Regions from separate parts of the Vibrio ziniensis genome, predicted to be linked through region 3. Evidence: predicted binding sites of a transcription regulator. Region 3 holds the regulator's gene; each other region holds the start of a gene.
What was found. The regulator PurR, encoded in region 3, represses purine synthesis genes. The targets are predictions, from matches to a motif close to TNANGNAAACGTTTNCNTNA.
Positions count from the first base shown of each region.

Region 1: a site for PurR is predicted at 4,231-4,250, ahead of G5S32_RS11340 (NCS2 family permease). Genes of this name have one in related genera too.
Region 2: a site for PurR is predicted at 6,049-6,068, ahead of folD (bifunctional methylenetetrahydrofolate dehydrogenase/methenyltetrahydrofolate cyclohydrolase FolD). Genes of this name have one in related genera too.

Region 1 covers NZ_CP049331.1:2,448,018-2,458,625, forward strand. The annotation lists gene proB (glutamate 5-kinase) at 1-396, opposite strand, end outside; gene crl (sigma factor-binding protein Crl) at 520-909, opposite strand; gene frsA (esterase FrsA) at 1,016-2,266, opposite strand; gene gpt (xanthine phosphoribosyltransferase) at 2,396-2,860, opposite strand; gene G5S32_RS11340 (NCS2 family permease) at 2,921-4,210, opposite strand; gene G5S32_RS11345 (TRAP transporter large permease) at 4,462-5,781, opposite strand; gene G5S32_RS11350 (TRAP transporter small permease subunit) at 5,771-6,388, opposite strand; gene G5S32_RS11355 (TRAP transporter substrate-binding protein) at 6,447-7,463, opposite strand; gene G5S32_RS11360 (NAD-dependent succinate-semialdehyde dehydrogenase) at 7,686-9,113, shown strand; gene gabT (4-aminobutyrate--2-oxoglutarate transaminase) at 9,161-10,432, shown strand; gene G5S32_RS11370 (aminotransferase-like domain-containing protein) at 10,517-10,608, shown strand, end outside.
Region 2 covers NZ_CP049331.1:2,173,113-2,183,720, forward strand. The annotation lists gene rne (ribonuclease E) at 1-2,926, shown strand, start outside; gene G5S32_RS09910 (SulP family inorganic anion transporter) at 3,184-4,743, shown strand; gene G5S32_RS09915 (DMT family transporter) at 4,899-5,774, shown strand; tRNA gene G5S32_RS09920 (tRNA-Arg) at 5,858-5,934, opposite strand; gene folD (bifunctional methylenetetrahydrofolate dehydrogenase/methenyltetrahydrofolate cyclohydrolase FolD) at 6,135-6,995, shown strand; gene G5S32_RS09930 (IS4 family transposase) at 7,145-8,470, shown strand; gene G5S32_RS09935 (lytic murein transglycosylase) at 8,521-9,492, opposite strand; gene G5S32_RS09940 (YcgL domain-containing protein) at 9,517-9,795, opposite strand; gene minC (septum site-determining protein MinC) at 9,987-10,608, shown strand, end outside.
Region 3 covers NZ_CP049331.1:1,939,662-1,950,269, forward strand. The annotation lists gene mukF (chromosome partition protein MukF) at 1-381, opposite strand, end outside; gene cmoM (tRNA uridine 5-oxyacetic acid(34) methyltransferase CmoM) at 393-1,175, opposite strand; gene elyC (envelope biogenesis factor ElyC) at 1,265-2,083, shown strand; gene torD (molecular chaperone TorD) at 2,242-2,889, shown strand; gene purR (HTH-type transcriptional repressor PurR) at 3,170-4,177, shown strand; cyclic di-GMP riboswitch class I at 4,349-4,447, shown strand; gene G5S32_RS08875 (TfoX/Sxy family DNA transformation protein) at 4,561-5,148, shown strand; gene G5S32_RS08880 (TVP38/TMEM64 family protein) at 5,477-6,160, shown strand; gene G5S32_RS08885 (alpha/beta fold hydrolase) at 6,481-7,287, opposite strand; gene glgA (glycogen synthase GlgA) at 7,437-8,903, opposite strand; gene glgC (glucose-1-phosphate adenylyltransferase) at 8,893-10,110, opposite strand; gene G5S32_RS08900 (IS4 family transposase) at 10,424-10,608, opposite strand, start outside.

The sequences.
Region 1 (10,608 bases), 510 kb from region 3:
AACCAAAGCATTAATGGTATCGCGAGCATTTAAGAAGCGCTCACGATCTTCAAGATCGGCGCGGGTTAACAACATTTGGCCAATTTTGATACCGTAAATAGCAAACAGAGATTCCCAAACTTGAATCAGCTGACTTTGACCAACTGCTGCAAGCAACTGTTTGCTCGACATTGCGTTGGGCAGTGCGGGGTAACCTAAATGTTCACGGCCTGCTGCAATTGCACCTGAAGATACAATTACCACTGAATGGCCTTGCTTTTTCAGTTCTGCACACTGGCGAGCAAGCTCAACCATATGGGCTCTATCAAGAGCGAGTGTGCCACCGGTAAGAACACTGGTTCCTAATTTCACAACGACAGTTTGCGCTGTAGTTCCGCTTTGCTGGTTCGTTTTCATGCCTTCTTCTTCAAATTGAAAACAGTTAAGAGAAGATGTTTTAGCAATCAACTGCGTTAAGCACAAGAAGAAAAAGGTGCTAAATAGCACCTTTTGCATTCAGTAACATTCAAATAGCTAAAATCATACAAATTCTACTGACTCTTCGTGCATAGAAAGTGATAAACCAAAACGTTCATCTAATGTTTGCTTTAGCTTCTGATGAAACTCTTCTCTATTTTGTATAACCTCAGACAACGCTGACTCTGGAATCGCTTTCGCTTCCCATTCGCCCGCTAAGTTATAACGGCCTGATTGATATTTTGCCTCATATCCAGATTCAGTTTCATCGAGCTCCATCCACCAGCCCCAAAACTCACGTTTCTCTGGCGTTTTTCTGTCATCCACACAGGCGGCTAAACAATCAAACAAATAGCTACCTTCTTTACATTTTCCTTCACGTAAATAAGGGCCTATTGCTTTAAAAGCAGATAACAAACGGTAGTGCGTCGGATTTTTCGTCCCTTCTGGCATAGGATTCTCCATTTCCATATATAAGAATAAATATCACTACTATTTATATGCCTTAAAAGTCATATAAATAACGCAAATATCACTCTTAACTAATTTAGGAAAAATGTCACCTACAGAGTTCTTCTTGAAGCCATTTTATCGCTAAATCGAGGGATTGCTCATATCCTTGTGTAATTGTCTTGCTTTTTATCTGTTTAGCTTTTCCTCCCTGACTAAAAAGTGCCACCAATTGATTGTCTGAATGTGGTGACACCGGATCGCCTTCCAAACCTACAGCCAAAATCGGTACTTTTGTTCGTCGGCTGCTTAAGAAGCCTTGTGTTTTCAACGACCAAGCTTTCATTTGACCAGATAAACTATCAATATCGACCGCATCTTTACCTAATCGTGAAGCCAATATGTCGAGATACATTTTAGGCATCTGCTTCAATTTGGTTGGAGATGACCACACATCATGTATCGGTGCACCAATCGCGACACACGCTTTGACTTTTTCCTGCTCTAGAAATGACAGACGAACCATAGCGTTTCCGCCAAAACGGAAACCAATTAGACCAATGCAAAAATGATCAACCCAAGGCACATCGGCCAATTGATTAATCACCGCTTGATGCAGACAAGATGTATCTTCAGTCAGCGGCCATTGCGAACTGTGGCCGATAGAAGGCATATCGATGGTTAACATTGCAATATCATGCTTTGCCAAGTAGTCACGGAAAAGTCGCCACATGTCAGTTTGCAAGCTATCTAAACCAGCGCTAACAATCACAACTGGGTGAGGCTTATCTGTATTCGTGAGATGTAAGTAGCCAGAAAATTTCTTGCTCTGATAAGTAAAATCTAATTTTTTAACAGTAAAACTGGTTAACTCAGCAGCCTCTGAATAAGCCTTGCTTGCTAACACCTGGGCTTGCAAAGCCAAATTATCATTCTTTAAATGCGGATAGCCGGCGATGCTAAAACAGAGCGATGCTTTAAAGAGTTCCTCTGCAGCAGCGTCACCTTCCAATGCAGAAGATGTTTTTTGATACTGCATACCAAGACGTGTCCATTCAAATGCCCAGTTACCATTATGGTAACCCATGACAGTATCAAGCCAGTCATCATCCGTACGTGAATGAGTGGATGAAGCAATACGAGCCAACACTTCTTCTTGCTCGATAGGATTCACCCCCTGCCATACCCATTGCAGACGGCGCACGTTTCGGTACCAAGAATAGCCTTCTTGCTTTTTCTTGTTTTGCAAAAATTCTAAATTGCTAGGCATGTATTGAGTCAGCGCCGACGTTTCCTTAGCCTGTTTCCGCTTTACAAACAACGTCTCTGACAAATTTATATTGTTATCTTCTTCAGACATAACCCAGTCTCGCTAAATAAACGATTTATTTGTTTTATATAGTAATAAAAAAAATGACCCAAGAAAGGGTCATTTTTAAGTAAATGCTATTTTTCAATAAAGCTGCGTTTAAACACAAGCTATGAAGGTTTATTTGCGCTTACGATTCACTGGTTCAACGAAAGATAGTTGCATATCCCATGGCTGTTCAATCCAAGTATCTTGTTCGATGTCTACGATGTACTCATCAACCAACTCTTTACCTGCTGGCTTTGCACATACGGTAACGAACTTAGCTTTTGGATACATCTCGCGAATTTTGCGTGCTGTATCGCCGCTATCAACCAAATCATCAACGATAAGGAAGCCTTCTCCGTCATGCTCTGGTGCTTTTAGTACTTTCATATCACGCTGGTGATCGTGGTCGTAGCTAGAAATACATACTGTATCTACATAGCGAATACCCAGCTCACGAGCAAGAATAGCTGCTGGTACTAAACCACCGCGGCTAACACCTAGGATACCTTTCCATTGTTCTGCTGGCATTTGACGCTCAGCGAGTTCACGACAATAGTTCTGCATATTGTCCCAAGTGATAACGAATTTTTTGCTCATTGTAATAAACCTAATTTAATACATGTTATGCGTGATGAATTTCACCACGCCATTAAAATCTTAAGCGAAAATCAACTTAGCCAAGAAGATAGCAGTCATAAACCACACACTAGCTGAGATCTCACGACCTTTACCGCTCAGCACTTTGATTGCGGTGTAAGAGATGAAGCCTAACACAATACCTTCAGCGATAGAGTAAGTTAGAGGCATCAGCAAACAAGTTACCACTACTGGAGCTGCTTCTGAAAGATCTCGCCAGTCAACACCTACTAGACCAGACATCATTAAAATAGCAACGTAGAACAGAGCACCTGCTGTTGCGTAAGCTGGAATCATCCCCGCTAATGGCGAGAAGAATAATGCAAGAAGGAACAAAATGCCAACTACAACTGCGGTTAAACCAGTACGGCCACCAGCAGCCACACCCGCAGTACTTTCTACGAAAGATGTTGTATTTGAAGTACCAAGCAATGCACCGATAGACGTTGCTGTAGAGTCAGCAAGTAGCGCTTTGTTCAAGCGAGGAATTTTGCCGTCTTTACCGATTAAATTAGCTTTAGTTGCAACACCAACTAGCGTGCCTGCTGTATCAAATAGGTCAACAAACAAGAATGCGAAGATAACTGAAATCATACCGATGTTGAAAACACCAGCAAAATCAAGTTGTAGGAAAGTAGGTGCAATGCTTGGTGGAGCAGACATAATGCCATGCCATTGAACGTCACCAAAGATGATACCTAAACCAGTGGTAAGCAGAATGGCAATCAATACAGCGCCTTTAATACCGCGGTTAACCAAACCAATAGTCAGGAAGAAACTTACCGCAGCAAGTACAGGAGAAAGGCTAGTAAAATCACCTACTGATACTAATGTCGCTGGGTTATCTACAACGATTTTTGCATTTTGCAGAGCAATAAATGCCAAGAACAGACCGATACCAGCAGAGATACCCGTTCTTAGAGACATTGGAATGGAGTTAATAATCCATTCACGAATCTTAAACAGGCTCAAAATAATGAAAAGCACACCAGAGCAGAATACAGCGGCTAGTGCTACTTGCCATGTATAACCCATTCCAAGTACAACAGAATAAGTGAAGAAAGCGTTTAAGCCCATGCCAGGCGCTTGAGCGATTGGGTAGTTAGCAACAAAACCCATGATGAAACAGCCAATTGCTGCTGCTAAACAGGTTGCCACAAATACTGCACCCTGATCCATGCCAGTTGCAGATAAAATAGCAGGGTTTACAAAAATAATGTAAGCCATTGTCAGGAATGTAGTTACACCTGCAATGATCTCAGTGCGCAGGTTTGTGCTGTTTTCACTGAGTTTAAAGAGCCTTTCCAGCATGATCGAGTCCTAATAAAGGTAAAAGTAAACGGTTGCGTAATCGATTGGGCGCAAATTATAAAGACATCGGATCACAAATTCCAGACCGAATTTATGCTGATTTCAAAAGTATGTATAGGAAATTATGCAAGAAAGGTCATAAAGAAGCAGTATATTTTACTTACAAATAGATACATTGTTAAAATAATGTAACACCACCACAATAACTCTACCTATGAGTATTAACATAGGTAGAGCATGGGATGGTTATATCAAACCATGACCTTATTAGGCAGCCACGTGACAATGTCCGGAAATAACATACAGATGATAAGCACTAGCAATTGAACCAATATAAATGGTGTTACTGACTTATACAGATCCATCATGGTTATGCCTTTGGGAGCAATTCCTTTCAAATAAAACAACGCAAAGCCATAAGGAGGGGTCTGGACAGCGATAACAATATTTAAAATCATCAGTACACCAAACCAAATAGGATCATAGCCAAGAGCAACCGCCACTGGTGTGAATATAGGAGCACACATCAGTACGATGATGAACTCATCAATAATGAATCCTAAAAGCAGCATGATAACCTGAAACATCATGATGATAACGATAGGTGGTAAATCTAGATCTCGAGTGAACCCTGATACCATTCCCTGTATCCCCATCAGCAGATGGAAGTTACTAAAGACAGAAGCTCCTAATATTATCCACATAGCAACACTGACTAACATTGCCGTTTGCATACCAGACTTCATAAGGATTTCTGGTTTAAAACGCTTAAACAGAATAGATAATAGAATGGCGCCAGCAACGCCTAACGCACCAGACTCCGTTGGGGTCGCAATGCCTGCAATAATGCTTCCGAGAACCACAACAATCAGAGCAAACGAAGAGGCACCATCACGAATCGTTTTGAATAACTGGTAGCCTTTGGGGATTTCAATGTCATTGTCAGAATCAAATGGGGCACGTTCCGGCTTAATTTTACAGCTGATTACCACATAACTAATCAATAAAATAATCGTTATGAAAGCAGGCACCATGGCACCAAGGAACATTTTACCTACTGAGTTTTGAGTAGCGGAGGCAAACATGATCATTGGAATGCTTGGGGGAATTAGAATTCCCAAAGAGCCACCAGCCATAATTACACCGAGAGCCAGTTTCTTATCATAACCGCGGTCAAGCATAGGCTTTAAAGCAATACTGCTCGACGTCATGATCCCAGCGCCAATAATACCAACCATAGCGCCAATCATTGAGCATACACCGATAACACTGATTGCTAGAGACCCGCGCACACGACCAATCATCAGCTGACTAGCATTAAACATTGCATCCCCGATTCCAGAACGGGTAAGTATTTGTCCCATATAGATATAGAGAGGGATCGCAAGAAGTATGAAGTTAAAAAAGGTACTCTCAACAGTAGTTGGAATAATATTAAACAGTGCCTCCCCCCAAACTAAATAGCCAACCCCCATCGCTATTCCGCCCAGAGCTAATCCAACCTGAGCCCCAAGAGCAAATGAGGCTAAAATGCAGCCCAACAGGGTCAAAGTTAACATCTCAATTCCCATTTGTGCTCTCCTTGTCAAAAACAGAATGTAATTGATCGCTATCAACCTTAAATGGCTGCTCTTCCAATGCTATGTGTTGGTGAACTTCGCCATTCAGCTCGCGGCCTTTGATCAAAAAGAACAGATTAGAAATCAATTCCGTGGAATACTGGAGGATAAAAATCACAGCAGAAACGGTAATCATCAACCAGAAATGATGCATGGCAGGCGCCCATTCGCTCTGTGTTTTGTAGCCGAATTTTAAACTCTCAAAAAACATCTCAGAACAGATTTTCGCCATCACACTTAGAAAACCAATGGCAATCACGCCAGTAAACAGGTCAAATACACGACGCGTTTTTTCAGAAACTTTAGCGTAAATAATATCTACGTTGATGTGTGCTTCTTTCTGCTGAGCGTAGGCACCACCTAAAGCAGAAATATAGCCAAATAAGAACAGTGACGAGTCATAACTCCAAATTGTCGGCTTGTCTAAGATGTAGCGAGCAAAGACTTCGTAGAACACAATCGCCGCCAACACAGGAAGTAAATAAGAAACTGAACGTCCGATAAGACCAACAATGTACTTTATGAACTGACAATACTTCAGTAAAAGGGCTTCCATCATACAAATTTCCCCTAAAAAAACAGGTGATCCCCTCCCGGAGCTCACCTGATTCAATCCATTACTCTTGTTCTAAAATCTCAACAAGTTGTTTTGAGTATTTGTCTTCACTTGCATACTCTTTTGCTAATGTCAGTCCTGCATTTCTCCATGCTGCAATATCTTCATCTGATGGTTTAGGGCTCCATTTCAAACCTTTTGCTTCCATTTCAGCAACTGCTTTAGATTCCCATAGTTTAGATTTCGACATTTGTTCTTGAGCATGAACAGCCGTGGCTGCTTTTACAATCGCTTGCAAATCTGCTGGCAGTTTCTTCCACTCTTTCTGATTGACAACGATAGGCAGAACCTGGGCACCAGCAAGCGGTACTGGGTACATGTATTTCGCCACTTCCACATGGTTACCATCGCGGTGGTCAATCATATTTGAACCGATAGAACCATCGATAACCCCTGTTGCTAAAGAGGTGTAAATTTCACTCCATGCCAATGACACTGGTGCTGCACCAAGATTACGCAAGAACTTACCGTAGGCACCCGGCGCACGGATTTTCAACCCTTTAAAGTCTTCAATTGAATTGATCGGCTCTTTCGTAATGATATAGACCGGAGGCTGAATATAAGGGTCTAACCATGTTAAACCTTGAGAAGCGTAAGCTTGTTCCATGATTTTGCCGAAGCCTTTATCGTGAAACAGTGTTGTCAGCTCTGCCACATCAGAAGTACCACCCGGTAAACCAACTTCTACAACACCAGCAGGAAACTCACCAGCATGCATAGGCTGAAAAGGAGCACCCATAGTAATAAGCCCCGATTTCACAGCACTTAAAATACCGCTAGTACCCACACCTTCACCAGAATACAGCACCTGTACGGCGATTCGGCCATTAGACATCGCTTCAATGTTTTTCGCTAAATCTTCATAGACCTCACCAAAGGCGGTACCACGGCCATAAAGGTTCGCAAATCGCCAGTTATATTCAGCTGCCATGCTGGCGGCGGAAGTCACTAATGCGCTGACACCAATGGCCGCTGCGAATGCGACTTTGGCTAGTTTATTTCCTTTCATTCCTAGCATAAAGAATCCCTCTTCATTTGCATTGTTACACTTTTGTTAGTGATTTATGTCTGAGATAAATATGAAGAACGGATTTGGAATGTGACAGTGCCAGTAAGGAAGTTGTTATGGTACCAGCAAGAAATTATTAGCTGGTACCACAGTTTTGACACAACTGGTACTTAAATCCTGTGAAGTTTTAAGACTACCATGCATACAACAGCCTACAAAAGAGACACAAACATGGACCAAATCATTAACAAATCACTCCTTAAAGCAACTTGCCCTGCGAGTGATGATGCGATTGCAATCATTAATCCGGCTACTGATGAAGTTCTTGCTTATATCCCGTCAGTAGATACCAAAACAATTTGCTCTCTGATCAGCGCTTCTAAACAAGCTCAAATACTGTGGCAGGATAAAAGTGCTGCAGAACGTTCAGTTATTCTCAAGCGTTGGTACGATTTAATGGTTCAAAATGCCGACGACTTAGCTCGTATCATGACACTAGAACAAGGTAAACCTTTAGCTGAAGCAAAAGGTGAAGTGATGTATGGGGCTTCATTTATTCAGTGGTTTGCTGAGGAAGGGAAACGGGTTTACGGAGATACGATTCCCTCTCCAACAGGTAATAAACGCCTGATGACAGTAAAACAACCTGTTGGTATTGCAGCAGCCATTACACCGTGGAATTTCCCTATTGCAATGATTACCCGCAAAGCAGCTCCAGCTTTAGCTGCTGGTTGCAGTTTCATAGTCAAACCGGCAAACCAAACCCCACTTTCAGCCTACGCAACCGCAGAACTCGCTTATCAGGCCGGATTACCAAAAGACTTATTGATCATTGTTAACAATCACTCTTCTGTGGCTGTGGGCGAGATCCTATGTACTCACGAAGACATTAAAAAGCTTTCCTTTACGGGTTCAACTGAAGTAGGGCGTTATCTGATAAACCAATGTGCAAGCACCATTAAGCGAACCTCAATGGAACTTGGTGGTAATGCGCCATTCATCGTCTTTGATGATGCTGATGTTGAACAGGCGGTAAAAGGAGCTATTGCTTCTAAATTCCGCAATGCAGGGCAAACCTGCGTGTGCGCGAACCGCTTTTACGTACAAGATGGAATTTACGATCAGTTTGTCGAAAAGTTCATTGCTGCCGTGTCTGAACTAAAAATGGGTAACGGTCTAGAGCCTGGTGTCAGCATTGGTCCTCTGATTGATATCAAAGCGAAAAAGAGTGTCCTTAGCTATATAGAAAATGCCGTTAAGCAAGGTGCAAAAATTGCACTGGGTGGTAAAGCTGAACATGGTTTGTTTGTTCAGCCGACCATCCTAACTGAGGTCACTCAAGACATGGACATTACCCAAACCGAACTTTTCGGGCCTGTCGCACCAATTATTCGCTTCTCAAATGATCAGGAACTGATCGAAAAAGCGAATGACACTATCTACGGGCTAGCAAGCTACTTCTACACCGAAAATATCAAACGAGCCTTCACTATCGCGGAAAAACTGGAATACGGCATGGTAGGAATTAATGAGGGTCTGATTTCAAATGAAGTCGCTCCATTTGGCGGTGTAAAACAATCCGGTTTTGGCCGTGAGGGTGCAAAACAAGGCATCGATGAATATCTCAACATTAAATATCTCTGTTTCGGCGGCTTTTAATCTTCGCTAGCAACTGACCGATAACCACTGACTAAGGACAATCAATTATGACCAATATGGAATGGCAAAGCCGTAAGGAAAAAGTCGTCGCTAAAGGTATGGCGAACCTTGCTCCTATTTATGCGGCTAAAGCAAAAAATGCATTAATTACGGATATCGAAGGTAAAGAGTATATCGACTTTGCTGCAGGTATCGCAGTTAACAATACGGGTCATTCAAACCCTCGTATCGTAGCAGCAGTCAAGGAGCAACTAGAGTTATTCAGCCACACTTGTTCGATGGTCACTCCCTACACCAGTTTTGTTGAACTTGCCGAGCAAGTGGTTGATATTGCACCGGGTGACTTCGAGAAAAAAGCCGCATTTCTTACAACGGGTGCAGAAGCAGTTGAAAATGCAATAAAATTTGCTCGTGCACATACTGGTCGTAGTGGTGTGATTGCTTTTAAAGGCGGATTTCATGGTCGTACCAACTTATGTATGGGACTAACAGGTAAAGTGGCACCATACAAAGCAGGATTCGGTCCTTTTCCAAATGAAATTTACCACCTGCCCTATCCCAATCAATACCATGGCATTAGCGAAGAACAAAGTTTGTCTGCATTAGCGGATTTATTTGCCTGTGATATTGAACCATCCCGTGTTGCGGCGATCATTTTTGAACCTATTCAGGGCGAAGGTGGTTTCTACCAAGCTCCCAATACATGGGTAAGTGAACTGCGTAACCTCTGTGACAAACATGGCATTGTGCTTATCTGCGATGAAATCCAAACTGGTTTTGCGCGTACAGGTAAGCTGTTTGCTTGTGAATACTTCGATGCAAAACCAGATTTAATCACGATGGCAAAAGGTATTGCAGGCGGTTTCCCTCTATCTGGCGTTGTCGGCAAAGCAGAAATTATGGATTCAGCTAATCCGGGCGGTATCGGCGGCACTTATGCTGGTTCACCACTAGCTTGTCGTGCGGCACTTGAAGTTATCAAAATCGTAAAAGAGGATAACTTGTGCGAGCGAGCTCAACAAATTGGTTCTCAATTCAAAGAGATACTGACAGAAATGCAAAAAGAGATAGCTCAAATAGGTGATATTCGTCAGGTTGGCGCTATGATTGCGATTGAACTCAATGATCCAACAACGGGACAACCACTTGCAGATCTGACTAAACAACTGGTATTAAAGAGTAACCAGCAAGGTCTTATTCTTCTTTCTTGTGGTGTAAAAGGGAATGTTATTCGCTTCCTTCCACCGTTAACAATTGAACCAGAATTAGTGTCAAAAGGGCTGGAGATCGTTAAATCGCAACTACAGTCGCTGATATAATAATGCAGTCGAGAGAAAGTGTTCAGGATTCCACTTTCTCTCCTTTTGGACTCTAGATGCGGCGGTTATATAAGCAGGAAAGCTATGCTGTATCAATTTATTCATATCGACTCACAAGACTCACGGACACTGCAAGATCAGATAAAAAGTGATATTGCAAAAGCCATATTCGCTGG
Region 2 (10,608 bases), 230 kb from region 3:
CGGCCAGCGATTGTTCGATCTTGATATCGAAAGTCCTGGACACGAATCGAAAAAGGCGAATATCTACAAAGGTCGTATCACCCGTATTGAACCAAGTCTAGAAGCTGCTTTCGTTGATTACGGCGCTGAAAGACACGGTTTCCTCCCTCTTAAAGAAATTGCTCGCGAATACTTCCCAGAAGGTTATTCCTACCAAGGTCGTCCAAGCATTAAAGAAGTGCTTAAAGAAGGCCAAGAAGTTATCGTTCAGATTGAAAAAGAGGAACGCGGTAGTAAAGGTGCTGCGCTGACCACATTTATCTCTCTTGCTGGTAGTTATTTAGTTCTTATGCCAAACAACCCTCGTGCTGGCGGTATTTCTCGCCGTATCGAAGGTGATGAGCGTACTGAACTTAAAACTGCATTGAGCACGTTAGAACTACCTCAAGGTATGGGTCTAATTGTTCGTACAGCTGGGGTTGGCAAAAATGGTGACGAGTTAGAGTGGGACTTAAACGTTCTGCTGAACCATTGGGCAGCGATCAAACAAGCATCTGACGCGAATCCTGCGCCATTTCTAATTCACCAAGAAAGTAACGTTATCGTTCGTGCGATTCGTGACTACTTGCGTCGTGATATCGGTGAAATCCTGATTGATAGTAATACTATCTACGAACGTGCGCTTGACCATATCCGTCTAGTTCGTCCTGATTTCGTAAACCGTGTTAAGAAATACGAAGGCGAAGTGCCGCTATTTAGCCACTTCCAAATCGAAAGCCAAATTGAATCCGCGTTCCAACGCGAAGTTCGTCTGCCTTCAGGTGGTTCAATTGTTATTGACCCAACAGAAGCACTGACGTCTATCGATATCAACTCAGCACGAGCAACAAAAGGCGGAGATATCGAAGAAACTGCTCTAAACACCAACTTAGAAGCAGCAGATGAAATTGCACGCCAATTACGTCTGCGCGACCTAGGTGGCCTAGTTGTTATCGACTTCATCGATATGACTCCTGTTCGTCACCAACGTGAAGTAGAAAACCGTCTACGTGATGCCGTTCGCTTAGACCGCGCTCGTGTACAAATCGGTCGTATTTCGCGCTTCGGTCTTTTAGAGATGTCTCGCCAACGTTTGAGTCCTTCTCTAGCTGAAGCAAGCCACCATATCTGTCCACGTTGTTCGGGCACAGGTGTGGTTCGTGATAATGAATCTTTAGCGCTTTCAGTTCTTCGTTTGATCGAAGAAGAAGCATTGAAAGACAATACGTCACAAGTTCTGGCGGTTGTACCGGTTTCTATTGCTTCATATCTGTTGAACGAAAAGCGCCGCTCAATTAACCACATTGAACGCATTCAAGAAGTTAGAATTACCATCGTTCCAAATTCAGACATGGAAACACCTCATTTTGAAGTGGTACGTGTGCGCGAAGGTGAAGAACACGAAATTCTTTCTTACTTGATTCCTCGAAAACTTGAAGCCTTAAAAGAAGCAGAAGGCAAAGAGGTTAGCGAACAAGATTTTCGTCCTAAACGTATCGAAGAACCGGCTCTGAAAGGCTTTGCATCACCAGCCCAGTCAGCTCCCGCACCTGCTCCAGTAGCGAAACCTAAAGTAGAGGCACCTACAGAATCGGTTGTTACTGAGCAAAAACCAGGGCTGGTCAGTCGCTTCTTTAAAGCTCTAGCAGGTATTTTCGCCTCTTCAGAAGAAGACAAGAAAGACCAAGCTAAAGAGACTGCTGAAGTTGATAGCGAGAGTAAGAAGCAACCTCAACGTCGTGAGCGTAACGACCGTCGTCGTAACAACAACTCTCGCGACAGAAACAATCGCCGTAAGCCAATAACTGAAAAGGCGAACGAAAAGGTTGAGAGCGAACAGCAAACTGTTGCTAGCGAAAGCAAACCGCAAGAGCGTAAGCCAAAGCAAGAACGCCGCAATAAGCGTGATCGTAATGAAGCTAAGTCAAACAAGCTTCAACAAGAAGGTCGCCAATTAGCCGCTGAAGCTCAGCAAGAAAATGCAGAGAAAGAGCCAGTAAGTGAGACTCAACAAACTACTAAAGCAGCTGTAGTTAAAGAGCGTCGCCAACGCCGTAAGCTTAATAAGCAAGTACGCGTGAACAATCAACAAACTGAAGAAACATATATTGTTGATGAGTCTTTACCTACTGAAGTAGTAGCACCTGTTGTTCAAGAGTTTACGACTGAATTGGTTCAAGCAGACTTAGACACTGATAACGCAGAACAGCAAGATGAGCAGAAGCAACGCCGTAATCGTCGCTCTCCTCGTCATCTGCGAGCAAGTGGTCAACGTCGTCGCCGTGGTCGTGATCGTCGCCCTAACCCATTCCGCCTTCGTAAAGGTGGTGTAGCATCTCCAGAGATGGCTATGGGTAAAGTGATGCCTCGTTATGATTTAGCGAAACCTGTTGTTAAAGCTCAACCTCAAGTTGAAACAGTCGTTGAAAATACAGTTGTATCAACACCAGTGCTAGGCGGTTACGCATTCCCTGAAATGGCAATGGGTAAAGTGATTATTCGTCGTGAAGTCGCTATTGCAGAAACACCGGTTGTTGAAGCACCAGTTGAGACTATCATCGAAGTCATCGAGCATAGCATCGTCGAGAAAGCTGAAACATCGCCAGTAGAAACGACTGTCGCTCCATACGAAGAAATTCAACAACCTGAAGTACAAGCTCCGACTGTTGAAATTGCGAGACAAGAAACTACAGAACTAGCGCCAGTTGCTAAACCGGCAAAAGTTGTGGCATTAACAAAAGGTCACGCGTCATCACCTATGACGAAAGCTTCTGGTCCGCAAGAGGTTAAAGAAATTGCTGTAAATGCAGCACCTTTCCGCACTGAACGCTACGCTCCTATCGGCGCTGGCAGCCAAGTGGCAAGTAGCCAAGCAGGTTCTGCGATGGCTAAACCTCAAGGTTACTAATATAAGCCTTTTTAAAAGCCACCTCAGGGTGGCTTTTTTTATCATTTCAACAGTCTCATTGATCATGGTTATAGGTTCATTATTGAACTTCATCACACAATTCTGTAGCATCCGCCCCTCATCTTTAATTTGATGCGTTCAGCCTTTTGAATACACTTTTTGCCCTATGATATTTCATTCGGTACATTCCATTTCGATTCAATGAGCGTTCTAAATAAAGTCGGTTCATTACAATTATCAGGAAAAACGCTCAAGTCATGTTTGAATTTCCACAGTTTTCCAAACACTCAGTAAAAAATGATGTCCTTTCAGGACTTACAGTTGCTCTAGCATTGGTGCCGGAAGCCGTCGCTTTCGCATTCGTGGCTGGCGTTGACCCTATGGTTGGCTTATATGCAGCATTCATCGTTGGCCTTATCACATCTATATTCGGTGGACGTCCAGGCATGATCTCTGGCGCAACTGGTGCAATGGCTGTGGTGATGGTGAGCTTAGTATCAAGTCATGGTGTTCAATATCTGTTTGCAGCCATATTGTTTACTGGCGTACTACAAATTGCAGCGGGTCTGTTCAGACTCGGCAAGTTCATCCGTATGGTTCCGCACCCTGTGATGATCGGTTTTGTAAATGGTCTTGCTATCGTTATTTTCCTCGCTCAGCTTGGGCAGTTCAAAGCTCCTGATATCAATGGCATTCTAACTTGGCTACCAAGTGAGCAACTGTTCCTGATGCTGGGATTGGTAGCTTTAACCATGGCTATCATTCACTTTTTACCAAAGCTCACTACAGCAGTACCTTCTTCGCTCGTTGCTATTGTAACAGTAACACTATTGGTACAAGGACTCGGTTTAGAAACACGCACAGTTGTCGACTTCCTACGAGCGATGTCTGGTAACGAAAGCGCGACTCTGGCTGGTACTCTTCCAACATTTGCTTTCCCTGTCGTACCTATGACTCTTGAGACACTACAGATAATTCTTCCATATTCTGTAATTTTGGCCGCCATCGGTTTGATTGAATCATTATTAACCCTAACTGTTCTGGATGAAATGACCAATACCCGCGGTAAGTCTAACCGCGAGTGTATGGGGCAAGGTTTAGCCAACATTACCTGCTCTGTGTTCGGTGCAATGGGTGGCTGTGCGATGATTGGTCAATCGATGATCAACATAAACTCAGGAGGACGCGGTCGATTATCCGGTATTGTGGCAGCGGTGATGTTGTTGTTTTTCATCCTGTTCGCAGCATCGCTTATTGAGATGATTCCGCTTGCTGCTCTGGTCGGTGTCATGTTTATGGTCGTTATCGGCACATTCGAATGGGCTACGTTTAAACTTGCTCGCCGCGTACCTAAGCAGGATTTCTTTGTCATTGTCCTAGTAACGGTTGTTACTGTGTTTACCGACTTAGCTATTGCTGTAGGCGTTGGTGTAGTTGCTTCTGCACTTATGTTTGCTTGGGAGCACGCAAAACATATCTACGCAAGTAGCCAGCTTAATGAAGAGGGTTCTAAAGTTTATAAAGTTAACGGTCCTATCTTCTTTGGCTCTGCCGCTAACTTCCTTGAACTATTTGACGCCAAAAACGACCCACAAGATGTAATTGTCGACTTTGCCCAATCGCGTGTAGCAGACCATTCTGCAATTGAAGCCATTGAGACCTTGGCAGAGCGCTACGCGTCTGTCGGTAAAACACTGCACCTACGTCACCTAAGTCAGGATTGTCGCGCATTATTAGATAAAGCCGGTAGCCTTATCGAAATCAACGTAAAAGAAGACCCTAGCTACAAAGTAGCGACAGATGTCCTTGCAGGTTAATCAATAAAACATTTTCTAAGCCTCTCTTTTGAGAGGCTTTTTGTTGCTCATTCATTTGATATAGCAGCGGATTAGTTGCATAGTGTAGTGCCAGAGCTCATCTTGCTCGCTAACTCGCACGACTATTTTTTCTTTTCTCGTTGGATATTCTTATCATGACATGGATTCTGTTCACTCTTTTTGCGGCTTTTATGCAGTCTTGGCGTAATGCATTTCAAAGTCATTTGTCCGGTAATGTTAAAACAGCAGGTGTCACTTTAGCTCGCTTTCTTTGGGCAAGCCCGATTGCTGCATTGTATTTAGCCACTTTATATTTCATAGAACCCATTCCAAGCCCCAATTTCAGTTCGCTTTTCATCACTTACATCGTTGGTGCAGCCACGATGCAGATCGTTGCCACTGCGCTAATGGTTCGACTGTTTAAGTTTAATAATTATGCTGTTGGTGCTGGGCTTGCAAAGAGCGAAGCTTTGGTTGCTGCGCTGCTTGGAATGCTTTTCTTCGGTACTCAATTGACGCTATTAGGATGGATTGGAGTCTTTGTCGGAGGCGTAGGTGTCTTCTTATTAAGTACACAAGGCAGTTTCCGCCAGATATCTCTCCCTACTGTTATTTTAGGAATCAGCTGCGGCAGTGCTTTCGCTTTAACGTCTTTATGGGTTCGAGAAGCAAGTATCGCATTAGGACTACCTTTTCCTTATGGTGCAGCCTGGGTGCTGCTATTGGTCATCTCACTTCAAACACTGATTTTGGTAAGCTATTTAGTTGTTACAGATGTTAATACGCTAAAAGCTCTATTCGCTAGACCCAAAATAGTGTTCTTAACGAGCTTTACTAGCTGCCTTGGCTCAATTGGATGGTTCAGTGCTATGTCACTGCAAGCGGTACCTTACGTAAAAACGCTCGGTCAGGTAGAAATCTTTTTTACAATGCTGATATCTATTATGTGGCTTAAGCAGAAAGTACGAATCAAAGATGGCTTCGGCTTAATATTGGTAGCCTTAGCTGCCATATTAGTTATGTGGGGTTAAAGGGGAACGATACAGATCAAGCCATTGAAGGTGCTAAAATGACAAAGGGTTAGCAAGTGAACCCTGCTAACCCTTCTAAATAATGGCACGCCCTACAGGATTCGAACCTGTGACCACCTGCTTAGAAGGCAGGTGCTCTATCCAGCTGAGCTAAGGGCGCGCTACAGGGAAAGGATTATACGAGTTAGAGATGGTAAATCAACGGCTTTATCTTAGTTTCTGATTTAAATGCCTAAAAATTTACCACTCAACGTTTAAACGTCGAAAAATAAAACAAAGCAAACGTTTGCTTATGGATGTTATTTAAAATTTCTGCGACAATGCGCGCAAAAATTTTCGCTATAAATGTGAAGGAAAGTCATGACTGCTCAAAATATTGATGGAACACTTATTTCTAAAACCGTGCGTTCAGAAGTTGCTGCACGAGTAAAAGCTCGAACAGAAGCTGGATTACGTGCTCCGGGTCTAGCAGTAGTGCTTGTCGGTGAAGATCCTGCATCACAAGTTTACGTTGGCAGCAAACGACGTGCGTGTGAAGAAGTGGGCTTTATTTCTAAGTCTTTCGACTTACCTGCAACGGCTTCAGAAACAGAATTATTGGATTTGGTTGATCAACTTAACCAGGATCCGGAAATCGATGGCATTCTTGTCCAGCTTCCTCTTCCAGCAGGCATCGATTCAACACACGTGCTTGAACATATTCACCCAGAAAAAGATGTTGATGGTTTCCATCCATATAACGTTGGTCGTCTCGCTCAACGTATTCCAAAACTACGCTCATGTACGCCAAAAGGCATCATTACCCTTTTAGACCGTTACAACATTCCTATGCGTGGTAAACATGCGGTGATCGTCGGTGCGTCAAATATCGTTGGTCGTCCAATGACATTGGAACTACTACTTGCAGGCTGTACAACTACAACTTGCCACAGATTTACCAAAGATTTGGAAAGCCATGTTCGTCAAGCTGACATTTTAGTTGTCGCGGTAGGTAAACCAAACTTTATTCCTGGAGCATGGATCAAAGAAGGTGCAGTAGTGGTCGATGTCGGCATTAACCGATTAGAGAACGGCAAATTGGTAGGTGACGTTGAATACGATGTGGCTCGCAGCAATGCAAGCTTCATTACACCAGTACCTGGAGGTGTAGGTCCAATGACAGTCGCTAGTTTGATTGAAAACACGATGATTGCGTGTGAGCAATTCCATACTAAGAAATAATTAACCAAGCAGAAGTAAGCGGCAAAATCGCTATTAAAAAGGGCTCTTAAAGCCCTAATGCCGATCAGTTAAGACTTTAATCGGCAGATCAGTTGAATGATCCTACCTGTATGTAAAAATCCGATAGACTCTGTTTATCGGATTTTTTTATGCACGTTTCTCAAGCCCTCGACATCATCAACAGTTATAAACCCAATCAAGTTGAGACACTCGCTGACCTCCTGCCCATTGAACTCATCAATAGTGCTTACGAGCTTACCGATACTGTTACGCTAAGAAAACGAAAGCTAACTTTAGAGTCGATGGCATGGTTACTGGTTGGAATGGCAATCTATAACGATAAATCCATGGCAGACATTGTAAATATGCTCGATATTGTTGACCGCACAGGTAAACCATTTGTTGCTCCAAGTGCATTAACACAGCGAAGAAAAAACCTCGGTGAGTCAGCGGCTAAAGCTCTTTTTGAGTGTACGCAAAGTCATTGGTTTAAGCTGGCGAATTTACCAAACTGGAACGGACTCACTCTTCTTGGCGTTGATGGTGTTTTGTGGCGAACGGAGGACTCAAAAGAGAACGCTGAAGCGTTTGCAAAGCCTACCAATCGTGACGGTAAAGAAACACAGTACCCACAAGTGCGCATGGTATGTCAGATGGAATTGAGCAGCCATTTAATCACAGGCAGTGCCTTTGACTGTTATAGCGTCAATGAAATGAAGTTAGCAGAGCAACTGATAGAGACGACACCTGATAATAGCTTAACCCTTTTTGATAAAGGCTTTTACTCTCTTGGCCTACTTCAAGCATGGAGCTCGCAAGGCATAAATCGACATTGGCTTATCCCAATGAAAAAAGGACTCACTTATGATGTCATTCAGTCTCTCGGCCGCCAAGATAAACTGATAAAACTGAAGAGTAACCCGCAAGCACGTAAGAAGTGGCCAGAGCTGGAACAAGAAGTGGTTGTACGTTTAATCACGAGAGTCAAAGAGGGTAAGCAATACGATGTTCTCACCTCAATGCTTGACCCTATGCTTTACCCCAAATCGGACATAGTGGGTCTGTATGGATACCGTTGGGAGATTGAGCTTGGGTATCGAGAACAAAAACAATATATGCTTGGCAACCGACTCACACTTCGAAGTCGACTCCCTGAATTAGTGAAGCAAGAACTCTGGGGAATACTACTGACCTATAACTTAGTCAGGTATCAAATGGTGCAGATGTGTAATACGTTGAATGGAGATTACTTGCCATATCAACTTAGCTTCAATGGAGCATTAGCTCACATCATGCGCCTGATAGTGGGACTTCCATACTCGTCACCAGGAGCAATCCCGAGGCAATTCCAAAACTTCTACTCAATGAGTGAGAGCTTAATACTTGAACCTAGGCGAGAAAGATCCTTCCCTAGGGTCGTTAAGAAAAAGCCAAGCCGATACCCTAGAAAAAACAATGCCGCTCACCTTAAGTGAACGGCATTAGCTCTTAAAGCCCTTTTTTATTTCTTCAATGTCTTGAGAGACTAATAAACGATTCTATCTGCCAAATGGCTTACCGCCAAAGCAAAGTAATAAGAGCGATTCCATTTCATCAGCACGTTATAGTTGTTGTAAACCAGATACGTACGGCCATCTTCATCATCGGGCATAATCAGCCACGCTTTGATGTCATCGCTCAACGCTGGAAGTGGTTTACCGTCGTAACGAGTAATACCAAGTTTACTCCACTCACCCAAGTATTTGCCTTTTTCTGGCTGACGACCTTCGAGATTCTTATCAAGTCCATGAGGTACCTTGACTTGACGACCCCAGGTATATTTATCATCCCAACCTGATTGGCTTAAATAATTTGCAGTTGAAGCAAACACATCCGATTTACTTCCCCAGATGTCTTTTTTTCCGTCACGATTGCCATCTGCAGCAAAGGCTAAGAATGAACTTGGCATAAACTGACACTGCCCCATCGCGCCCGCCCAAGAACCTTTCATCTCTTCCGGCGTAATGTGTCCCTGTTCTAGGATTTGCAGAGCCGCCATAGTCTCTTTACGAAAGAATTCTTCGCGTCGACCTTCGTAAGCCATCGTTGAAAGCGCATCAATGACACTAAAGCGTCCCATGTTGGCACCGAAATTACTTTCCACACCCCACAAAGCAACAATGAAACGAGGTTGTACGCCATATTGTTCTCCAATACGGCTCAACTCTTGATAATGTTTTTCATACAAAGCTTGCGCTTGCTTTACTTTCCACTCCGGCACAGCACTTGGAATGTATTCGTCTAGTGTTTTCTTTTTCTCTGGCTGATTTCGGTCAGCCACGACTGCTCGAGGCTTATACTCTACGTTAGTAAAAGCAGAACGGAGAACCTGTTCTGAAATGCCTTCTTCACGAGCTTGTTGCTTAAGTCCCTCAACATACTGTTCAAAGCTAACTTCGTTCGCCAGCACAGGCGAAGAGAGACTTAACCCCAAAACCACTGATAATAATTTTCTCAACCTAGCCTCCTTGAGTATTCACACTCAGGAATTGTTCTGAGCTTTTCGTTCTTTATGTTGTTCTAATAGATTCACTGGTGGTGGCGGTAATTGCAAGAAGAAACCTTGTTCATCCAGCGATGCTTTGACTTTTTCCACATTTACCTGAGCTAACTGGCGAGATTCCAAATTCACCAACATAACAAATATCGGTTTACCAAAAGTCTGTATTAGCGCTTCTGGAATCTGTGAGAAATCATCTCTTTTAGGAATATAGAGATAGGTGCCTTCTTTCTTAGGACTTTTGTAGATAGAACAAAGCATGATGAGCCTTTTATTGTAAATAACACGTACTAATGACGAGTTTTGTCTAGGAATGGTCAAGATTATACAAAAATACGACCAATTCACTTAATTAACCGCAAGATAACTTGCTGAGCTTGGGCACTGAATATAACATGACACCCCTAGTCTCAGGCAACGTCTAGCCAAGAGTTTATGAGGTCAATGCTTCAATGTCTAATACACCTGACCTAAAAGGTAGTAGTTTCACTTTGTCAGTTTTACACCTTTCTGACAATCACATCTCAAACACTATAGATTTTCTCAAACAAAAAATCGGCCAAGCACCTGCATTTTTTGCTAATGCTCCTATTGTCATCAATATTGCAAAAGTCGAAGGAGACATCGATTTTGTGCAACTGAAAAATGGTCTTAGCGACGCGAATTTTGTCCCTGTAGGCGTTTCTGGTTGCAAAAATAGGCGCAGTCAAACACTGGCTTCTGAAGCAGGTTTTGCTGTAATGACGGCCAGTAATAATCCAACTAATGTGCCTGCTCAAATAGCTCCGACCAAGGTTGTGCGCACGCCTGTCCGTTCTGGTCAACAGGTATATGCAAAAGATGGTGACTTAGTAATCCTTAATCATGTCAGTGCTGGCGCGGAAGTGATTGCCGATGGTTCAATCCATATTCACGGAACACTGCGTGGACGAGCGATTGCGGGCGCGAACGGTCAAAAAGAAGCGCGTATTATTTGTCACGATTTACAAGCCGAGCTAGTTTCCATCGCTGGAAATTATTGGCTTAGCGATCAGATTGAAAGTGAGTTTTGGCAGCAGAAAGTCATGCTGAGTA
Region 3 (10,608 bases):
CTTAGAAAACTCTCGATGACGAACGTAGTAATCAGTAATGCCAATCGCCAACGGCGATAGGCGATATATGCTAGCCCCATCAGTCAGTTCGCTGGTAAAGCGGCTGATCAGACGTTGTTTAACTAATTCATTAATGGCGTTGTTAGCGCGAAAAGCCGACGCTTCACCTGTATCTTCAAACATTCGAGTGACTATAATGAACGCATCGTGCAACTCACCTTCACCGAGTTCTTCATCAAATCTGTCATTACTTAGCACTGCAATTGCGATTAAAAACGCGAGTCGCTCAGTCGTTAGATTTAATGAGAAATCATGCTGCTTTACCCAGCTAACCAATTCATCAATAGGTTGCTCAACAGCGTTCTGAGTTAACTCACCCATTGTTATTCCTGTTATTGTTTTTTCTTAGCCCATACGTGTATGTATCGGCCTAATGAGAGGTATGGCTCCTGACGACAAAATTTTCGTTCTAAAGCCAATACATCATCGTATTGGTATTCGCCCATATTTTTCACATTGCCAATGTAATCACTAAAACAGCGAATACCAGATTTACCTTGTATCTCAAACCCTGAATCCTCTATCCACTGATACACTTCCGTAGGAAGCAATCCAGTTTGAGGCTGAAGTTTGAAGCGTTTTCTATGCGGCATTCCCTCTAATACATGAGGAATATTGCCACATACTGCATTTTTATATACAAGCCCGTGGTAGTTGTAAAACATGATAGATGCCATGCCACCCGGTCTCACTTGAGCTAACAAGTTTTCTAAAGCGGGTTTTGGCTCAGCCAACCACTCCATCACAGCGTGAAACATCACCACGTCAACTGGCTCAGTTAAATGCTCCTGTATATTTTGCACAGGAGAATGGACCAACTGATATTGATCAAGCAAGCCATTATTGGCAATATCCTGCTTAGCAAGATTGAGCATTTCAGAAGAAAGATCACACAAGGTCACACGATGTCCGAGCTTAGCGAGCTTCTGTGACATCTGCGCTAGTCCCCCGCCAGCATCTAGAATGTGCAACGGAGTTTCTGATTGGTCAAAACTTGCCAACAACTGCGTCAGGTCTTCCCACACAATTACTTGACGGATTTCTCCTTTATCGGAGCCATAGATATTTTTTACAAATTTGTGGGCAATATCGTCGAAATTACGATCTTCTGTCACAGCGGCTTGGGTTATCATAGCGAATTCGTGCTGCTATTTTGTCATAGGAATAGCAGGAATAAAGAGGGTTTCACCCTTTTTATTGTCAAGTGCTGTTTTTTCGGACTATTTTGTTTATGTTTGAGCTGAAAAAAATTGTTTCATCCTTTTTAATGCCCTTACCAGCACTGCTGATTGTGGGATTTATTGGCTTAATGCTGATTATGTTTACTGCCAAACGTAAAACTGGCAGCCTCATCGTTCTGTTTTCTCTAACCAGTCTTTTTCTTATTTCGTTTCAACCCATATCAACAAGTTTGTTGATGCCTTTAGAGCGCCAATACCCCGCGTTTCTTCCTGTCGAAAGAAACATTGATTACGTGATGGTTTTAGGTAATGGACATGTTGTCGATGGCTATATACCACCAACTTCTGAACTATCACGAGCAGCATTAATGCGTTTAACGGAAGGAATACGTATTGCTAGGATGTACCCAGGATCCAAATTGATTCTTTCAGGTTATGCTGGTGGCAGCGAGTTTAGTCATGCTCGTATGTTAGCACGAGTCGCATTAGCACTCGGTGTAGCAAAGTCTGACATCGTGTTGTTAGAAACAGCAAAAGATACTTGGGAAGAGGCAAGACAAGCTGCTGCATTCGTACAAAGCAAAAAGTTGGTACTAGTGACTTCCGCCAGCCATATGGAAAGAGCAATTAAAGAATTTAATTCCGCAGGATTAAACCCGATTCCAGCGCCAACCAACTTTTTAGCTCAAGCTAACATTACTCAACCCTGGGATAAATACACGCCTCAAGCACGCTATTTGGAGCAAACCGAGCGCTTTTGGTACGAGAGCCTTGGTCAGCTTTGGCAAAAGATGCGCGATTATGTTGCTGGCTCTGATGGCAAACTAACACAAGATAAGTAGCTCCTTGCAAAGATGATATGAAGACCCGCTTTATGCGGGTCTTTTTTCGCCAACCTTCGCTCAACAAAGGTCTTCGATCTGCATACTTTAGTTCGCAAATTTCGTACAGAGCGTAATTATTGCTTAGACTTAGATAAAGAAAAGTACGGAGCTAAGTAATGAAAGAAATTAAAGCCTTTAACGAAAAACGAGCTGAAATCTATTGGTGGCTTTCAGGTTTGTTTGCTTGCGAACTCAGTTCACAAGACTTGTCACATTACTCATCCCCCGAAATTTACAATTTTCTCGCAGGACTTAGTGAAAACGACCATTTAGCAGTCTCCACTCACAAACTATGCGCAACTCTCAAGCAACTTCTCAAACATGAAGATGCACAAGTGCAAATTGCTAATAGCTTCTATAACCTATTTCTAAAATGTGATGGGAATTCGGCTCTCCCGTACGCATCTCTTTATATTGATAAATCAAAAATGAATAATAAAACTCCAGCACAAGCAATTGCTGAGTTAATGGAGCAAAATGGCGTACATGTTCAAGAGCAGACAAATGAATCATATGATCATCTCGCTATCGAATTAGACTTTCTCGGACACCTCATTATTCGCTCTAACGAACTTGAGAAAGAAGCCCGTATGGAACAGGCCCTAAAGTTCCAAGCGGACTATATTCGTCATCATCTATTGAACTGGATACCTGATTTTTCTTTTGATTGTGCGAGCAAGGATAAATTGGGATTTTATTCATCAATTTCAGTATTATTGGTCGCTTTTTTAGAGCTTGATTTAAACTATCTTACAGGCAATTGAAACTCATCGTTGGTTCAACAAAGGGCATGAATTGTGACTACAGTTAAGTTTGCGCTATTGATTTGTCGTTGCTAGCTAACCATTTGCGGTTTAAACTCAATACCATAAAAGATGAATCATTATTTAAAACTCAAACCGCTATATCGAAGCGGTTTTTGTGTTTTAACGACTTTAGGCTAGAAGCTTTATAAACTTCGCCGCTGCTGAATCCGGCCAGTAATGTGGGTTGTTTACCTAATAAAAAATTTAGCGAAATCAGCAGTCAAAACAGGACAAATATATGGCTACGATTAAAGATGTTGCTCGCTTAGCTGGCGTATCAACCACAACCGTATCACACGTAATTAATAAAACTCGCTTTGTTGCTGAAGCAACTCAAGAAAAAGTTCTCGAAGCAGTAAAAGAGCTAAACTACGCACCAAGTGCCGTAGCACGTAGCTTGAAATGCAATACTACCCGCACCATTGGTATGTTAGTTACTCAATCAACCAATCTATTCTTTTCTGAAGTCATCGACGGTGTAGAAAGCTACTGTTACCGTCAGGGTTACACACTGATTCTGTGTAACACAGGTGGCATCTACGAGAAACAAAGAGATTACATCCGAATGCTGGCTGAGAAGCGAGTGGATGGCATTTTAGTCATGTGCTCCGACCTAACACAAGAACTGTCAGAGATGCTTGAAAGTCATTCGGACATTCCAAAAGTCATCATGGATTGGGGTCCAGAAGCTTCTACTGCTGACAAAATCATTGATAACTCTGAATTAGGGGGCTATTTAGCGACTAAATACCTTATCGACAGAGGTCATAAAGACATTGCTTGCTTAAGTGGACACTTACATAAACTCGCTTGTCAGGAACGAATTGCGGGGTTCCGTCGCGCTATGGCAGAGGCGAACTTGACAGTGAATGATAACTGGATTCTTGAAGGCAACTTCGAGTGTGATACAGCAGTACTAGCTGCAGATAAAATTATCGCAATGGATAAAATGCCGACCGCTGTGTTCTGTTTCAACGATACAATGGCACTAGGGTTAATGTCACGTTTACAACAAAAAGGTGTTCGTGTACCCGATGACATTTCGGTAATCGGATACGATAACATTGAACTTGCAGAGTACTTCTCTCCGCCCCTAACCACGATTCATCAACCAAAACGTCGTGTGGGCAAAAACGCATTTGAGATTTTGTTAGAACGAATCAAAGATAAAGAGCATGAACGTCGAATCTTCGAAATGCATCCAGAAATTGTAGAGCGTGATACAGTAAAAGACCTTACAAAATAATTAGTTACTCTATTTAAGTACCGTTCAATAAGAGCCAGTGAAATTCATCTCACAAATATTAAAACAGTAATAAGCTCGCAAACCCAATATTCAAACTTTGATCAACGTCACATTTAGTTCACATAAATGTGATGCTTATTCAAAGTTTTGTTTATTATTTTGAAAGTAATGTCACGCACAGGGCAAACCATCTGAAAGGGTGGGACGCAAAGCCTCCGGCCTAAACCAATCCATGTTAGTTCATAATTGGTAGGTAGCGGGGTTGCCGATGGCAAAAAGGTATACATGAGTTGACGCTTGATTGACATGCTCAATGTATTCTTTTGCTATTCTCTCGGACCTGAATTTGGTGGCGTATTTATTAATACACCGAGACTAACAGCATGGATAAACCAGTACTAAAAGACTCAATGCGACTTTTTGAGCAACTAGGAAGCGTAAAATCGCGTTCTATGTTCGGAGGGTTTGGCATTTTCATCGATGACACGATGTTTGCTCTGGTCGTTAATGACCGACTACACATTCGTGCGGATGATCACTCCTCAAAGAATTTCCAACAACAAGGCTATGAACCTTACGTTTATAAAAAACGTGGTTTTCCTGTTGTGACTAAATACTTTGCCTTACCTGAAAATGTGTGGGATACCCCGCATCTAATTATTGAAAAAGCAAAGCAAGCCTTAGATGTCGCGAAACAAGAACGCGAGACTCAAGCTAAAGCGAAACCAGACCGACTTAAAGATCTTCCTAATATGCGTCTTGCTACAGAACGTATGCTCAAAAAAGCAGGAATCGATTCTGTTGACATGCTGCAACAGAAAGGCGCAGTGGCTGCGTTTAGAGCCGTGCAAGAGACTCATGCCACAACTGTTGGTATTGAGCTTTTATGGGCTTTAGAAGGTGCAATTGAAGGTAAGCATTGGTCTGTCATTCCCCAGTCTCGCCGCGATGAATTAATGCAGAAACTCTAGTTTCTATATTCGACTTAAAGATACAAAGCACTCTTCATAGGGTGCTTTTTTATGAATAATCAAAACCAAAATGAAATTTAAAGTCGGCTCTGCCTTTCCTATTCTCTATACATGATACCATTCTGGATAATTTCCTGATCAGTGAATAGGCGTCGATAAGCAAACCCTCCGAGCCATGGATGGATCGGAGGAGCTTCAGGGACGAATGAATGCGCGTTTGCGTTTGACGCCTATTCGCTGTTCTACCGATGCTCAGTCTGATCATATTTTTATCTAGGATGGTATGAGGAGCAAGTGATGGTTTTATCCAACTATTTTGGAGTTAACGATGAGTCATAAACTGATACTAGGGTTGATTTTAATTACCCTCATCGTTGTTATGGGTACTGAGTTTAGCCAATATCTCACTCTGGAATATGCGAAAACTCAACAAGCAGCCCTCTCTCAATACATAGACCAGAACCTCGTTTTTTCAGCTATTGCTTACTTTATCGCATATATTGTGATTACCGCTTTATCCATTCCCGGAGCTGCCGTTGTTACTCTTCTCGGAGCGGCTTTATTTGGCTTTTGGTTTAGTCTTATCTTAGTGTCTTTTGCTAGTACAATTGGTGCGACCCTCGCTTTTCTTAGCAGCCGATATTTGCTTCGCAATTGGATACAACACCGTTTTAGTGACAATCTTTCTGCCATCAATAAAGGTGTAGCGCAAGATGGTGCATTTTATCTGTTTACACTAAGATTGATTCCAGTGTTTCCATTCTTTCTTATCAACCTACTTATGGGCTTAACACCGATTTCAACGACTCGTTATTACCTAGTTAGTCAGTTGGGGATGCTCCCAGGAACGGCTGTTTATCTCAATGCAGGCACTCAACTTGCTGATATAGACACTCTGTCAGGAATACTATCTCCAAGCGTTCTACTTTCTTTTGCGTTATTGGGCATATTTCCGTTTTTGGCAAAACAAGTACTGACTAAACTTAAAAAGAGAACAATCACCGACGAGTAATATGAAAATATTCATTGCTCAACATCCAACTGAAGCACATATTGTGTGCGGGCTGTTGCGACAACAAAATATTCCCTGTGAAGTTCGAGGTGAAACGCTTTTCAGTGTCCGCGGGGAAATCCCTTTTGATGAAGCCTCTTCACCTTATGTATGGCTTTTGAATCTGAGTTTGCTCGAACAGTCCGAACAGGTTATAAGTGACTACTTACAACCAGCATTCCCAAATCAGCCAGATTGGGTCTGTAAGCATTGCGGAGAGAATAACGAACCGCAATTCGGATTGTGCTGGAATTGCGGCTATGAGAGCATCTAGAAGGCTTTTAAGCGTTAATGGTTAACTGCTTGTGGATGAAATCGATGGAAACTCGGTTAAATACTTCAGGCTGTTCAATATTGCACACGTGCCCACAGTCCGGTATTTCCCATAGTTCACTTTTCTCGTGCAATGCCACCATATCTTTAACAGGCTGGATAAACATATAGTCACGCTCGCCCATCAAATACAGGGTGGGTATCGGTAACTCTTTATCGCGAAAATAACGCATCATTGGATTAATCTCTGCAGTAAGAGTAAACCAACGTTTGAATTCTTTCTGGCAAAGCTTCTTCGCTTCTCGGACAAACAAGTTTCGAGATTGCTTTTGACTTCTTTGCGGCATAACGATATAGGCAAATAAACGGTAGAGCCACATATATGGTACAAAATTCTTACTTATATGCCCCAATTTAACCAAGATTTGCGAGCGGGTATTTAAACGGGTGACCGCACCACCCAACACCATAGAACTCACGCGTTCTGTTGCCAACTCTGCAAGGTTACGTACGATGATCGTCCCAAGAGACATTCCGACAAAATGCGCAGATTGAATCTTTAAGTGATCGAGAACTCGTAATACATCTAACGTAACAGACTTAAACGTATATTTGTTACTGATCAGATCTTTGATGAGCTGAGGGGATTTTCCGTGACCACGCAGATCAACAAACAACAAATTAAAATGCTGCTTATACGCTTTAATTTGCTTAAACCAAATGGACGAACTGCCTCCTGCACCATGTACAAATACCACCCATTCCTGACTGGTTGGATGATGGTAAATTTTATGAAAAAGCATGCTTTGGGGCATTGGTACCACTTAATTTAATGTGAAACAGAATAGACTGAGGGTACCACATCCTCCCCTTTCAAGGTGATTAGAGTTGTTAAATAATGCTACTCTACCTCGACCAGATCAAAAACAGAGCTTTAAAGCTCTGTTTTTGTTCATTTATCTATCTAGTCAAAAATTGCGTAGTTATACATCTTTACGTACTCCAACGCAGATTCTCGCCAACTGAAGTCACACCTCATTGCGCGTTGTTGAACTTCTAATAATAAATCTGGATGTTGAAGATAAAAAAGTAACGCGCGTTGCATTGTGATGAGTAATGCTTCTGGTGATGGCTCTTGGAAACCAAAACCAGTAGCTTCACTAGGGTATTTATCGTAATCCAACACGGTATCTTTTAGGCCACCAACTTCTCGCACAATCGGCAAAGTACCATAAGCCATACTGTAGATTTGGTTCAAACCACAAGCTTCGAACTCTGACGGCATTAAGAAGAAATCAGAACCAGCTTCAACAAGGTGCGCAAAGCGATTACTGTAAGCCTCAACAAAAGCAAATTGTGTTGAATGCACGCTGGCTATCTTGTGTAACTGATTTGCTACTTCGGGCTCCCCCGTTCCCACGATAACCAATTGAACATCGTTACGCAGAAACTTCTCCAAAATAGGAAGAATGTAATGGAAACCTTTTTGATGCGTTAGTCGACACACCATTCCAAATAGAGGAACGTCACGCTGCGGAAGCTGCAATTCTTCTTGCAACACTTTCTTACTGGCAGACTTACCCTTCTTCAACGATTTTGCTTCGTCTGAATAAAATTCTGGCAAGTATGTGTCCGTTCTTGGGTTCCACTCACTGTAATCACATCCGTTAACGATGCCATGTAAATCACGTGCTCGGCGTACAAAATCATCAACCAAACCATGAGAACCAAGAGGAGTAAGAAGCTCTGACGCGTAATTCGGACTTACCGCATTGACTTTGTCTGCAAATGCAATACCTGCTCTGAGCATACTGATATGGTCATGACCATACTCGAGGAACTCCATCCCCGACAAATTAAGTTCTGGAATGACTTCTAACTGATGATGAGAAAATATGCCTTTAAACATCGCATTGTGAATGGTTATGACACTTTTGACGCCAGTAAAGTAAGGGTCGTTTCTGAAGCGAGTTTTGAGAAGAAATGGAACTAACCCTGTATGCCAATCGTTAGCATGGATAATATCAGGTTTAATTCCTAGCTTAGGCAACACATCTAAACACGCTGCTGAGAAAAAGCCAAAGCGTTCTCCGTTATCAGGATAGGCTTGGTTGTGCTCAGCATAAAGTTCAGGACGGTCAAAATACATATCGCAATCAATGAGGTAAACAGGCACACCCTCAAGCTCTCTTTGACGAACTTGATAGCGAATATGTGGCCAATGAGTAAGTTCGGTTTCGAGAATCACTGGCGATGAATCTTTTTCAGGTACGCTGCGATAACCAGGTAAAACTATAGCGACTTGGTGGCCAAGTTCCAGCAAAGCTTTAGGCAGAGCCTTGGCTACATCAGCCAAGCCTCCACTTTTTACTAACCCTTGAGCTTCTGAAACGGTAAACCACACATTGAGTTGTTCCTTTCTAGAATCCAACTTTTGTTCCTTTTGCAATGACGACGATTCCGTCGTCAGACACGTGGAATCGTTGTCGGTCCAATTCTAAATTTTCACCAATGACAGTGCCGGGAGCAATTTCAACATGTTTGTCGATGATCGTGCGCTTGATTGAGCACCCAGCCCCTATTTTCACATCACCCAAGATAACAGATTCACTAATCAAAGAGCCAGCCGCAATGTTACTTCTGAATCCTAAAACTGATTTATAAATAGTTGATCCTTGGATATAACTTCCACCGGAAATTAAACTGTCTGTGATTTTAACTCTACGCTCGCCAGAATCAACAAATGTCGCTGGAGGTAGAGGTGGATAGTAAGTATGCAACGGCCAGCTACGGTTATACAACGAGAAAGGTGGCTTTTTATCGAGTAGATCCATATGTGCAGCCCAATAGGAATCTATCGTGCCGACATCTCGCCAATAAGTCGTCTGTATCTCACCTTTAATTTTGTTTTGGGAGAAGTCATAGACATAGACGCCACCATCAGGAAACATTTTAGGAATAATGTCCTTGCCAAAATCATGGCTAGATTCCATGTTTGCTGCATCTTCACGTAATTCAGCGCAAAGCACACAGGATTTAAAGATGTAGTTACCCATTGAAACTAAAGACCAATCAGGTTCTCCCGGTATTGATTTTGGATTATCCGGTTTTTCTTCGAAGCCGATCATCTTACCATCACTGTCTACTTCAATTACGCCGAATTTGGAGGCTTCTGCCCTAGGCATACGCAACGCAGCGACCGTCAACTTGGCTTGCTTCTGACTATGGAAATCGAGCATTTGGCGAATATCCATCTTATATACATGGTCAGAACCAAAAATGCAGACATCTTCCGCACCAGATTGCTCAACAAACACAATATTCTGGTATATGGCATCTGCCGTGCCTTCATACCAACGTTTACCGTCACGCATTTGCGCCGGAATAATGTCAATAAAACGGTTGGTGATACCTGTAACATTCCAACCTTTTTTCATATGCAGATAAAGGGATTGAGACTTAAATTGGGTTAAAACGTAGATTCTCATTAAGTCTGCATTAACAAAATTATTTAGGGCAAAATCGATCAGCCGATAGCTACCACCGAAAGGCACCGAAGGTTTCGAACGCGTTTCGGTTAAAGGCATCAAACGAGATCCTTCACCGCCAGCCAGAATCATTCCTAATACACCAAACATATATAACTCTCCATTTATAATATTGACGTCTACTTTGGTTATTGAGGGGGGAATAAAGTAGCGTTGCAGATAGTAGCGGGAAGCGTCACAAGGTCAGACCAGATAAAGCAACAAGTTACATATCAGCTCTAAAATTTATAGCAGGAGAAGCTGTGTTAAAGATGACAAACTCATACATTAGTTAAGGGTAATATTCTAAAGTATGAGTTCCAGCACAAGTTCAGTTCATTTAATTGCATCAACCCGACAATAGCCTGCTGATGATTTCGCTGTTATCAAAAAAGAAAAGAGTAGCTTAACGCTATAATGCCGTTCACTTAAGGTGAGCGGCATTGTTTTTTCTAGGGTATCGGCTTGGCTTTTTCTTAACGACCCTAGGGAAGGATCTTTCTCGCCTAGGTTCAAGTATTAAGCTCTCACTCATTGAGTAGAAGTTTTGGAATTGCCTCGGGATTGCTCCTGGTGACGAGTATGGAAGTCCCACTATCAGGCGCATGA